DNA from 3 places in the Paenibacillus sp. KS-LC4 genome. Region 3 is predicted to be linked to each of the others. Evidence: riboswitches for the same ligand, from Rfam matches in the RefSeq annotation. Region 3 holds a riboswitch; each other region holds the start of a gene.

Region 1 (4,232 bases), 2.7 Mb from region 3:
AGTTAGCTGTCTATGGCTTGGAGGGTCTCGACCTTAATACGGAGCAGCTTGCTGTTTATACGCCGGAGGATCTGGAGCGGGATACATCAGCCTTTCGCGGCGCCATCTATGGCATTTCCTCGAATTCAGCGAAGCAGACGTTTATGCGGCCGTCCAATCGTGCGGATTTGCGTGGACTGTGGTTTGCAGGCGGAACGACCCATCCTGGCGGAGGGACGCCAATGGTTGCCATGTCGGGGCTGCTCACCGCAGAGGCGATGATTCGGCAGCATTCATGAATGGTGCTTTATTATGGTACAAAAGAAAAGCCGTGCTTAGTTAAGAGCAGTAATGCCCTGAAGCCAAGCGCGGCTTAATTCATATAAAGGTTGATGGAGCATGTCCGTGAACGGAATAAGGGTTGGAAAAAAATAAAAAACCCTTCTAAATTAGAGGGCCTGCTTGAAACAACTTATTAAATATCGGGACGACACGATTTGAACATGCGACCCCCTGGTCCCAAACCAGGTGCTCTACCAAGCTGAGCTACGTCCCGAAAAAAATGGTGCCGTCGAGAGGACTTGAACCCCCAACCTACTGATTACAAGTCAGTTGCTCTACCAATTGAGCTACAACGGCGCGGTTATGTATCGGACACAAGATGTATTATGCCATAGAACGCTAGGAGGATGCAAGACCTTTTTTTATTTTTTTCGAAAAAAAATTCGGGCAGCAGTCAAATACCCGAATAGAACTGATTTTTAACTTAACTCTTATCTATAAGATTGTTGCTTTGTTTGAAGGCGGTCCGTTCTTACGGCGATGTATCCCCCATTATTTCAACTTCCTCGGTACGATTTGAGCTTCTTACGAATACTCGCTTATTCGCAGGGTTGCGCCTGGTTGGTTTGGGATAAGTGCTTATCCTTTATTTGTTTCTGATTAAATCCGAAATTAAGATACCGTTTATTTTCAATCCAGTAATGTCACAATCAGTTATTTCAACATTTGATAAATCACAATTTTTTAATTGCCCATTAGATAGATTGCAGTTATGAAAACTTACTGGTTTATATCGCCCATCGGGATTATAATTCCCTTCTCCCTCCATAGGAAGAACCACATTATGAAATTCTGTACCAAATAGATGGACTTTGTCAATAACAGCATGGCTAAAGTTAGCATGCTGAATTTTAATTCCACTCATATTAACATCATTCAAAGTCATTTCACTCATATTTACGTTATTAATTTTCGTCTTCGCCAAACTGACATTATCAATGTCAAGTTCTTCAGCTCTAACCTCTTGCCACTTTGACCCTGATATATCCGCCTTTTGCAAATCCAACTGCTCTACCTTTAAGCTCATTTTCATATCTCCTTCCAGATTATAATTAAGCTGCTTTTGTTGCTTCGACATTCGACCTGCATTTCCCTTTATTACCCAGTTATCTAATCGCCCGTTATTTTTTATCTTCTTTAGGCTGACTTGAGCGTTCGCACAGGCGAGAATACTGCTTTTTGGCAAGCATCGAGGTCCATTAAACGTTTCAACATTTTCTTGCTCATCTGTTTGTGTAATCGAAGATGCTTCAGCAATGAACGCAAGTAAGATCATTGCTGAATCGAGCTTCGCGAGTATCCTCAGCTAAATTGGCAGTATCTTCTCTGGATTCAGGAAGGAGCGGTCTGCATGGCTTGAAAAAAGCTGCAACTGTTCCGGCTTTGGCAACTCATCAAAATGTTCGTATTGCCTTAACCAATCCATTTCCTTCATTGTCTCATTGAGAACTGATGTTCTCATTTATCATAACAGAAAAAAGGTTTAGTAACAATCCTTACGAAAAAGAGCCTTTAACTTTAAAATGAACGACTGCGCTGTACAGCATTTTCCCGCGATCTGGATGAAACACGGCATGGTGGCTAATTGCATGAACGTGTAGGAGCAGAGCCTTATTGGTTTCGATTTGCTGGTCAATTTGTTTTTCCAGCGTTCGTAAGTCGAATGCCTCAAAAAACTCGATCTTATCTTCGATTAAATCTAGGCGAAAATCCATCGTAAACCTCCTTAAATCTCTTTCATGTCTTGTTATGTCTGGCTATTAAAGCGGTGCTCAACATTAATTTAACGCATCATGTCAGCTTATGACGCTTTTTGTAATTTACAAAAAGGTTTCCCTAAATTATACTTTAAAAGTGGCAAAATAAATAGAAAATTACATACTGAAAAAGGCAAACTTATTGAAAAATAAGGGCGCAAAGTTATGGGCCTAAGGTATTGCGCTATGGCTGCCAAACCACCGGTGCAGGACTATAGACTGAGTCAGCTATTCAACCGGTAACGGTGGTTGAATAGCTTTTATTTTTTTCAGTGTAATTAGGAGAAATGGAGAGAAAATAGTGATTACCCGATTGAGAGAGGCAAAGTGGTTAAAATGGACCTCAAAAATTTCTGATTTCTTCAAGAGACAGAAGGTCACAACGAAGCTGCTGTTTATTACTTCCTTAATTACGTTGTTTAACGTAGTGGCTGGCGGTTGGATTTTTATGCAAAATGCTTCGGTTAGAAGTGCCGTGAATGCTTCAAATGAGCTTCAGGAGGCAAAAAAAGAATATCAAGGCGTGTCGGATTCGATGCTGCGAACGCTGCTTTCGATGATTGATGCTGTAGAAAATGGAAGTACTGGCGATGATGGGGTTAATTTGGCACTTAAGTCAATGCCCGAGCGGGTGGACAAACTGAAGGTGACACTAGCAGCCCTTGATGAGAAATATCCTCACGGAGATAATGGCAACGCCTATGCGAACCAAGGCAATGTGTTTGGTCTTGCTCTGGAGCAGCTTCGTGCAGAAAACGGCAATTATAGCCAGCTCTCCATTGAAGACCGTTCCGCCAAGGTTAAACAGCTTGTTAGTACATATACGATTGTTCTAAGCTTTGCTAATGAAACGGTAGAGAAATGGCTTGAAGTGGATTCAATCGCTACACAGGATGCTTTGAACAAAAGTCTTGCGGCTGCCAATATGATTATTATCATCAATATTGTGCTGCTTGCCGTATTGCCGTTCCTCATGTCCTATTCGTTAAGCCGGAATGTGAAAAAAGGCATCGTTGGCTTAATGAAGCGAATTGCCTCCTATCAAAATAACGATTTCACCTATGATGGAAAGCTGAATCGTCAAGATGAATTTGGACAAATTGACCGTTCGCTGGAGCAAATGGGAAGCGCGCTTCGCGATACGCTTCGTTCGACTATGGATGTCAGTACGGTTGTTCTGCAAGCCTCGCGCAATATGGGTGATATGATTGTTCGTAATCAGAATGCTTCCGAGCAGGTGAAAGAAGAGATTAGCAACGGCAAGACGATTTTGATGACCCAGTATGATGATGCCACTTCCATCTCTGCTGTAACAGAGCAAATATCGGCAAGCTCGCAGCAAATTGCTGCCTCCACCGAATATATTAACCGCGATATGAAAGAAATGAGAGAGTCGTCGCGCACAGGCTCCACCGATATGAAGGGCGTCGTGCAAATGGTCAATCAGACGGTGCAGCAATTTGCCCGAGTAACCGAATCCTTCGACCGGATTAATGAGCGTTACAATAATGTAACGAAGTTTTTGGGCGGTATTCAGGATTTGAACACTCAGACGAATTTATTGTCGCTGAATGCTTCGATTGAATCGGCGCGTGCAGGCGAGCATGGCAGAGGGTTTGCTGTAGTAGCAGAGGAGATTCGCAAGCTGTCGAGCCAGACGGACATCATCTCCAAAGATATTACGAAGGAGCTTAAGCTTATTCAGAACGATTTTGCCGACAGCAGCCAGAGCTTGAGCAGCTTCTCAGAAGTGATTGAAACGACGAAGCAGGCGTCGGTGACGGCGAGCGAAATGTTTAACGGCCTGGAAAATCAAAGCAGCGCCTTGTCCGAGCAAATGGGCGAAATCTCTGTCGGTATTGATGAAATTACAAAGGGTATTACCGATATTGTTGGTTCTGTTGACAAGCTTCTGCAAACCTCCTCGGAGGTGAATGGCAAAATGGAGCAGATGAGCGGAATGTCCGAGGATCAATTTGAGGTATCGCTTCAGCTTCAAGAGCTGGCGGAGAAACTACAGGGCTCTTCCACTAATTTGCGCGAGAAAGCGGCTGTATTCAAGGTGTAAGCTCGCTTTCTAATGGGAATAGAAAATGGAACAATGCAGATGAATGCTAAAGATGGAATACTAAAGAGAATAGTAAAGAGGGATAG
Region 2 (4,232 bases), 740 kb from region 3:
GATGAGTCCTTGCTGATTTGCACACTTTGTTTAATCTCGGATTCCACACGCTCCGTATTGGCATTTAGCTGTTCGGCGGCTGAGGCAATTTTCTCCATATGCGTGGATACGTCCGTCGTTGTTGTCACTAGCGTCTGGAATAAAACGCCGACCTTATCTACTTGCTCCAAACCAAGCGCAACTTCACCTGTGCCTTTGTCCATTGTCCCCACGGCATGATTCGTGTCGGCCTGTACCTGTTGAATGAGACTCGCAATCTGATTGGAGGATTCGGTTGATTGCTCCGCAAGCTTGCGAATTTCCTCCGCCACTACCGCAAACCCTTTTCCATGAGCTCCCGCTCTGACGGCCTCGATTGAAGCATTGAGCGCCAAAATATTAGTTTGAGAAGCAATAGATGTAATGGCAGACGTAATGTTGCCGATCTCCATCGAACGCTCGCCCAATCTTTTAATGTCCTCAGCAGCTTCATTAACCGTCTGTTGGATGGAGTCCATTTGATTGGCCAAGGCATCGACGGCCTCATTGCCTGTTTTGGCTCCCTTGGAAGCTTCAGCGGCTATGCCAGAGGTATCGTTAGATATATTTAGTATGCCATATACGCCTTCACTAATATTACCAATCAACCCCAAATTCCTTTCATAGCCCATCATTTGACCCTGCAAGCCGGCGTTTGCTTGCTGAATGTTAGTGGTGGTTTGCTGAACGGTTGTTGATATTTGATCCACATTGCCCAATAGATGCGACGAGGAGCTGGCAACAATCTGTCCCTTATCCAAAATAGAAAGGATCAGCCCTTGCAAATTTTCAAGCATCCCGTTAAAGCTTCTGGAAAGCTCGCCGATCTCATCCTTCGTTTCAAATGCCAGTCTGGAGGACAAGTCGCCTTCGCTGGCAGATAGCCCCTTCAGCTTTTCATTCATGATGGAAAGCGGCTTTAGCGTTTTGCGCATGACCGTATAGATGATGGCTGCGGAAATCAGAAGACACACAATGGTTATAAAAATCGAAAACCGCAGCAAGGCGTTCGCTTGGGCATAGGCTTCGCTTTTGGGAACCAAAATGGCAATGCCCCAATCCATCATGTTAGATTTGCCATAAACGATCATATGCTCCGAGCCGTTAATGACGGCTTCACCTAAACCCGTATCGCCATTTGTGCTGTCCGTTACCATTTTATTTAACGCCTCATTGTCGTAATCGGCCATATTTTTCTGCAAGGTCTCCTCGGGTTTTTGACTAGCCACAACCGTCCCGTCCTTTGTATAAACAATCGCATGACCGCTTTCTCCTAATTTCACTTTGGAGATAAGATCAATCAGGTCCTGAATGGGCTGACCCCCATTGCCGACTCCAACGATATTTCCTTGATCATCCCTTACAGGCGTAGCCGTAAGCACAATCGGAGTTCCCTCCACGCCCGGAGATTTTGAGTCTACAGGATCAATCGTCACCGTCTCACCCTTGATCGCTCTTTGAAAATGGGGGTAATCCTTAACGCTAGTCGTTGCTCCCGGCAAATAAAGCGTGCCGTCAGGAGCAATAAATGCAAATTCGTCCGGGTTATCGGTAATCTTTGTCATCCTGTTGCTGTAGGCGAGAATTTTAGGAATATCTCGGTTCCTCACATCATCAGACTGACTTAATGCCTCGTATTTGGCCTGTGTACCCTGTATCCATATATCAATGTAGTTTTGAACCACAGTCAGCTGCTGCTCTGCCTGTTTCTTAAAGTTTGCCTCCAATGTCGTTTTGGCTCTATCATAGCCAAGGAAGGACACACAGCTTAGTGATACGGTCATTAATAGAGTGGTAATCAGGCTGCTTTTGATGGTTAGTTTCATTGTAATCACTCTTTTTCCTTCGTAAATTTTTGAATACGAAAAAAATCCGGACCGAATAGACTGGATTTGCGTACACATACCCCTTCCTTAGTCGACGACCCGACTAGCATCGTGCTTAGGTCATTCGACTCGAAGCTTTGCGTCCCCGCCCTTCCGCGAGTTCACCTTTATAAAAAAGAATATCGGTAAAGCGTCACTAAAGTTTTATAGTTACACATTAATAATTCATTAGAATCTTTACAAATTTACATATTCAACCAAAAAATACAGTGTTGGTGAGCCAATGAAAGGTTTTTTCATTCAATGAGGAACTTAAAGAATATAGAGGAGCTTGCACAAGCAAGCTTAGAGAGGTGTCGTAGATTCCAAATCGGGCTGGGGCTGGGGCTGGGGCTGGGGCTGGCGCACCCCAGACGCTTCAGACTCGACAATCATTAGGACGTTCTCTTTGACTGCCGAGCGTTAGAGTGTCATGAAGCCGCCGTACCTGGCCAAATATTGTTCTTTTTCTTTATAATCCGGCATTATGCTGCCGACGCGCCTCCAGAAGGAGCGGTCATGGTTCATATGAAACAAGTGGCAAAGCTCATGGATAATGACGTAATCAATTACATCCAATGGAGCCATCGCCAAACGATAATTGAAGGTTAAATGCTTGCTTGAGCTGCAGCTTCCCCACTTGGTCGTGGACTCGACAATCTCAACAGATTTAGGCTTTATTCTCAGCTGCGCCTGATAAATAGGCAGGCGTTCCCCTACAATCTTTTTACAGCTTGCAAAATAAAACTTCTTAAGGTTTTTTCGAAGCTCCTCCTCTGATAAACCCTCAGTCTCCATTAACTCATGCAGCAAACGCTCCTTGCCAAGATAGAGAAATTTCTCTTTCTCTTGATATTGCTTCGTTTGCGGCGTTTTTGTTGCCTCCGCAAGCTGCTTCCTTTGCTCCAAAATCCATTTCCCATGCCGCTCGACTGATCGTTTAATGACCTCTTCACTTGCTGCTTTCGGGGCTTTAACGGTGATGAAGCCTGACGGCTCAATCTGAATCGATATTTTTTTCTCCCGATTGCCGTATTCAACATGAAACGATATCGTTTGATTTTCAAATTCAATGTTCATCGGCTAATTAAAGGTCATCCAGGCTGTCGTGCCGAGCGCTTCAAAGTTCTGCTTATACCAAAAGTTGCGCGATTTATCCAGCGTGTACACATACATTCTCTTTTTCGGATATTTCGCTTTAAGCCAGTTGATAAAGGAGGCCGCATGTCCCTTGCCTTCATATTCCTTCAGCACATCCAGCGCTTCTATAAAAACAAAATCCCTTTTATTTTTAACATCAATATAAAAATCCTTTTCCAAATATTTTTCGTCATCGCTAAAATAATCATTTTCCGCTTTTTCGATGAGCTGCTTGCCGCTCGCATACTCCCAAATGACGCCGTAGCCAACCATCGTCTCTTCTGCTTCAATGACATAGATGCTTGCCGGCAGCTCCGATTGGTCCTTCTTGCTGAGTTCGCTTGCATGGTAGGTCGTTGTAATCTCGCTGAGTGTATTTTGCATTTCTTGATCGAAGGGCTTCTCTATAATGCTGGACATGATTTTGTTCTCCTTTTTGCCTAAGAGCTTGGATTCATTGTGACGGTGACTCGTGACCGTAATCATACCATATTCGATGTATTGAAAAAATAAAAAACGATTTGACAAACGAAATCCATCACGATATATTTAGTTAGCACTCTAACTATTAGATGTCTAATTTATTTAAACAGAAGGTGATAACTATGCAGCAAGACCGCAATCTGCAGTATAAGTTTCGTATGATCGGTCTAATGATGAAGCTCAACGTCAATAAGAAGTTGGAGATGTACGGGTTAACGGTAGAGCAAGGGCATGCCATTCGGTATATTAATGAGCATGAGGAAGGGGGACTTTCGCAGAAGGACCTCGAAATTACCTTTAACCGCAAAGGCTCCTCTATCAGCAGTCTGGTCAACAATTTAGAGAAGAAAGGCCTTATTGTTCGCAAGTCTGATCCGAAAGATGAGCGCCGCAACCTGCTGCGTGTAACCCCAGCTGCGAAAGAGCTGCTTGGCTCGTTCAATCAATATTTTGAAGATTTTGAGCATACGCTGCTGGAAGGCTTCACCGAAGATGAAACCAACTTGCTGTTCAGGTTCCTTTCGCGCATTGAAGCCAATATTGAAGAAGATACGGCGAACTCCGTTGGGCGCAAATCATCATTTTAGCATCCTCGTAGCCCCTCCTTTCGAATGAAGGGAAGGGATTATGATTGACATATAGTTAGATTTCTAACTAATTAACTGCAAACCATAATTGAGAAAGTGGTGACCCCCATGGATACTGAAAACCTCCATTATTTTGAAA
Region 3 (4,232 bases):
CTGATAAACGCGTGACTTAGTTAAACCGGAAACGCCAGATACCGGCTCTCCGAATTTAGTTGTCACATCAGCGTCTGGATCAGTAACCGAGCCGTCTCCCTCAAGCGTATAGCCGCTCAAAATTTCAACATTGTTTTTACGCTCCAGCGGTGTTCCAGTAGGATGACCATACCCTAAATCGTCAGGGAAGGTGACCGATACCTTCGCTTCGAAGGACTGTCCAGAAGTCAGCTCAATGTTCGACCAAGTGACCGTACGAGCCGATGAATCATAGACGCCACTTTCTGTTGAGCTTACATAAACGGCATCCGGCGGCAAAGTATCGACTAACGTCGCATTTTTCAAGCTGCCCGGATTCGTATTGCCCGCTTCACCCTTAATACCTACCGTATACTCTACTGCTCCGCCAATAATTGGAACTCCGCTGCCAAATCCAGTCGTTTGGCTTTTGTAAGCCCACCATTTATCGTATGTGGAGGCAGTTGGCGTTGCTGTCGGTGTCGCTGTAGGCGTTGGTGTAGCTACCGGATTCGGGTCCGCGTTAATCGTTACATCCGCCGACGCTGTTGTACTTTCCGCTGAATCAACGAGTGTAATCGTCGCCGTATTCGTCGTAGGAACAGCTGAGCTTGAGCCAGTCGGCTTCGCCTTCACTGGAATTTCCAGCTTCACCGAAGTACCCGAAGGCAGTGGATGTGCATTAACCGTTAGCGTTTGGCCGTTTTTCGTATCCCAGCCTCCATCCTCCCAGCCATCCACAATTTCAAATTGTGCCGGTACCGTATCCACAATCGTTACGTTTTTACCAACATGAGTCGCGCCATCCGCCTGATACAAGATGGTATACTTGAAGGTATCTCCTACATTTACGGTGCTCACACTGGCTGTCTTTGTAAAAGTCAGTCCTGTAATCGGTCCTGCTGCCTGTATTGGAGCTGCGAATGGCTGGAATGCGGCTTGCAGTAGCAAAACGAGCAGCATAATCCAGGAAATCCTTTGCCTAATCGCTCTCTGTCTACTTGCGGGCATCTTATCAATCCTCTCTTTTTCTCTATCTTGAGTTGTTCTCTTGTTGTGATTACCTCACGAAAGCCAAGTCTTTCTCCATCCTCTCCCTCCTTGCATTCAAATAAGTAAATTATATCTAGCTAAACTGTACAAAAACTTTACAAGCTTCCTCACCATTGGACAGCCTAAATAACAGTAAAAAAAGCTCCGTCCATCCCATATTAGGATAGACGAAGCTTCTGTGCGTACCTATTAATTTATCTGTGTTTAAATCCGTTTAATAAACCTTAGCAGCTATATAACGCGAGCTGTCCTTAATCATTTTGCCCGCTTTCTTGCTGTTCTTCATACCAGCATCAAGCGTCGTATCGACCGTGATCCATTTGCCGTCCAAGTATACTTCATTCCAGGCATGATAATTTGATACATCGGACGCTTTACCCGTCACCATCTTGGTCGGTATGTCCAAGCTGCGAAGCATGCCCGCCATTAATGCAGCATAACCGTAGCATATGTCTTTCTGCGAGCTAAGCGTACGATCGATTTGAGGCAAATAATCGTTAGTCACCTTAGCCGCAAGCTTATGATCGTAAGAAATATTCGCTACAATATAATTGTAGATCGCCGTTACCTTCTCGGTATCCGTCTTGGCACCCTTAGTTAGTTCCAATGCTTTCTTGACTGCTTTGCTGTTGCTGCTCCAGTCAATATTTTGAATAGAATTTAAATAGACGACGTTGCTGTCACTCAAATTCAAGGTAACTTTTCCTGTTTGAACTGCTCTATATTTATTGGTTCCACTGACATTTTCCAATAATGTTATCGTATAGTCTCCATTGCCCAGTTGAAGCGCGAACCACTCTTCTGTTTGGTTTGCCCGGAGCGCATACGTGTAATTTTTGCCGTCTTTGGCTACAACCAGCCTTGTATCTACGCCTGACTTGACCTCATAACGAATACCGATGCTTCCTTTATCCACATTGGATTCATCGAGCCAGCTTGTCCCAGCTGCTGCCACTTGAGAAGCTGCTTGAGGGAACACGGATAGGATCAAAGCAAGCAAAATCATAACCGTTAAAATTTTACGCATAAAAAAAACTCCCTTCGGTGGCTAGGCTGCCATCTAATGAATAGAGAAGGCCCTTTAGCTTTGCGTCCCTGCCTTTCGACAGGTTTGCCGTTATCGTGTAAAGTTTTGAAAGTGGTGTTAGGTAGAAAAACTACCTTATATAAAACTATCTCTAGTATATACCCATTAATTGCAACAAACAATACGTTAAACCTTTTTCATTTCCAGGCTGAAGCTTTTATTTTCTTATTTCTCTTCATCCATTTCCGCTTTAATCGCTTCATGAAAGACTCTTCTTTGCGTTCTTTAAGCATGTCCTTTACATCTCTTAGCAGGAGCAAATACCGCATTTCATCCTCATGCTTCAAGCTTTGAAACTCTCTCAAATGCTCAGCGCCCATCCTACTTCAGCTCCATCATGCGTTTTATCAATCCTGTGTAGGCTGATAAAATTCTGATACCCGAACCAGCATTTAGCTGCTTTTTACCGTATAAAATTTTTGGAATCTCCAAAACTTCCTCGGTCCTGTCGACAAATAAAGCCAAGCAAAAAAATCACGAATACCGTCATCCACAATTCCCTCATTGTATTGATAAAGCTGCCGCTGATAGCTCAGTCGACATATTTCTACCCCATCCCACCAAAAAGAGAACGTGTTTTGCTTGTCGTCATGCTCCAGAGCAATCATAAACTTGCCCTCCGAAAGCTGAAAATATTGCTTGTCATAGAAAAACAAAGGCCCCTCAGAAGTAGCTGTAATGCCAATAAAATGACCCCGATGATGGGTATAAAAGCCTCGAACAATCGTGTAATCGGTCATTTGATTTAAATTCAGCTGTCGTAGGTGCTGGGCTCCCGCGCTTATACAGCAAGCCAGCTCAGGATAGCGAAAATGGCGAATGACGTTTATTTGCCGCTTCTCGGTTATCATCATTTTCTTCAACCATTCCTTTGAACATGCTATTTTTTGAAAATAAAGCCCGTTAAGCTTATCCGTCTCCATTTTCACCTGCTCCCCCATTATAAATATACAAACTCTACAATTTCTCGACAAAATTCTTGTTTAATTTCGGAAAATTTACAAAATAGCTCTACAACGCGCTAACGCTGCTTTTCCACTCTTTATACCATTCTGTAATGTACGCGCTTGGCTGCTCATTCAATTCTTCCAACAGCGCAGCGGTTAAAGCATTGTACTGCTGATTAACCATAAGATGATTCCCTTTAGACGCATACAGCTGCATTAAGGCAAAATAAGCCTCTTCCTCTGGCGCATGCTCCTCGATAATCCGCATATATCCGGCAATCGCTTTATCCAGCTGACCATGCTCGACATGCCATGCCTCCAAGCGATAGGAAATATTCAGCCATAGCCGTTTCAGCCGCTGGCGCTCGCTCTCCGCCCACCAATAATCATAATCCTTTAAATAATCGCCTCTGTAAAGATTCATAGCCTCTTCATATTCCGCAAGCGTTGCCGCCGCTAGCGGCGGTGCGGAAGCAATGCCTCGTTCCCATTCCTCTACATCGAGCACAACCTGATTCAGCGTCAATATGTAGCCTTCTGTTGTATTCGCAATGTGAAAGCACTTTCCAAACTGATCTAGCGTTTTCCTAATGTGATACACCGTCGTATACAGCTGGGCATATATTTTTTCCGTCCCATTATCGGGCCATAGCAAATCGATTAAAATCGATTTTCTTACAAGCTGCTCGCGATGCTGGAGCAAATACAGAAACAACTCCTGCGCCTTCGTTGTGCGCCATCTTATGGCTGCATCCTTTTTCCCCGAATACTCCACACTGAACTGCCCCAATAGCTGCAAAACCAGCTGCTGCTGCTCATGCGCATTTTTCACTGGCTGTAGAGCCTGCTCTTTATCCTTTGCAGACGAGTCCAACTGCTTCTGAATCCGTTCCATCGTTTTCAACAAACGCTCAGGATGAATCGGCTTAACGACATAATCCAGTGCATTCAGCTCAAAAGCTTTCACTGCATATTCATCATAAGCAGTTACAAATACGATATTCAGCTCCGGCCTGACCTCAAGCAGTTGTTCAGCAAGCGCAATACCACTGACTTCGGGCAAATTAATATCCAAAAACACAACATCTGGCAAATCGCGCAAAATCCGCTCTTTCCCAATCATCGGA

Evidence for each region. Region 3 has a riboswitch for cyclic di-GMP ahead of V5J77_RS21420 (transglutaminase-like domain-containing protein). Riboswitches for the same ligand answer to the same signal wherever they lie in the genome.
Region 1: it holds a riboswitch for cyclic di-GMP, as region 3 does, so the genes downstream of both, V5J77_RS10075 (methyl-accepting chemotaxis protein) here and V5J77_RS21420 (transglutaminase-like domain-containing protein) in region 3, are expected to answer to the same signal.
Region 2: it holds a riboswitch for cyclic di-GMP, as region 3 does, so the genes downstream of both, V5J77_RS18110 (methyl-accepting chemotaxis protein) here and V5J77_RS21420 (transglutaminase-like domain-containing protein) in region 3, are expected to answer to the same signal.

The regions. Positions count from the first base shown of each region.
Region 1 is NZ_CP145905.1:2,370,023-2,374,254, forward strand. It holds gene crtI (phytoene desaturase family protein) at 1-278, shown strand, start outside; tRNA gene V5J77_RS10055 (tRNA-Pro) at 462-535, opposite strand; tRNA gene V5J77_RS10060 (tRNA-Thr) at 543-618, opposite strand; gene V5J77_RS10065 (pentapeptide repeat-containing protein) at 908-1,597, opposite strand; gene V5J77_RS10070 (YrzA family protein) at 1,818-2,036, opposite strand; cyclic di-GMP riboswitch class I at 2,201-2,284, shown strand; gene V5J77_RS10075 (methyl-accepting chemotaxis protein) at 2,380-4,146, shown strand.
Region 2 is NZ_CP145905.1:4,303,692-4,307,923, forward strand. It holds gene V5J77_RS18110 (methyl-accepting chemotaxis protein) at 1-1,844, opposite strand, end outside; cyclic di-GMP riboswitch class I at 1,935-2,020, opposite strand; gene V5J77_RS18115 (SprT family zinc-dependent metalloprotease) at 2,307-2,963, opposite strand; gene V5J77_RS18120 (GNAT family N-acetyltransferase) at 2,967-3,443, opposite strand; gene V5J77_RS18125 (MarR family transcriptional regulator) at 3,629-4,093, shown strand; gene V5J77_RS18130 (MATE family efflux transporter) at 4,202-4,232, shown strand, end outside.
Region 3 is NZ_CP145905.1:5,039,624-5,043,855, forward strand. It holds gene V5J77_RS21415 (SdrD B-like domain-containing protein) at 1-1,029, opposite strand, end outside; gene V5J77_RS21420 (transglutaminase-like domain-containing protein) at 1,286-2,098, opposite strand; cyclic di-GMP riboswitch class I at 2,112-2,197, opposite strand; gene V5J77_RS21425 (hypothetical protein) at 2,551-3,081, opposite strand; gene V5J77_RS21430 (response regulator) at 3,170-4,232, opposite strand, start outside.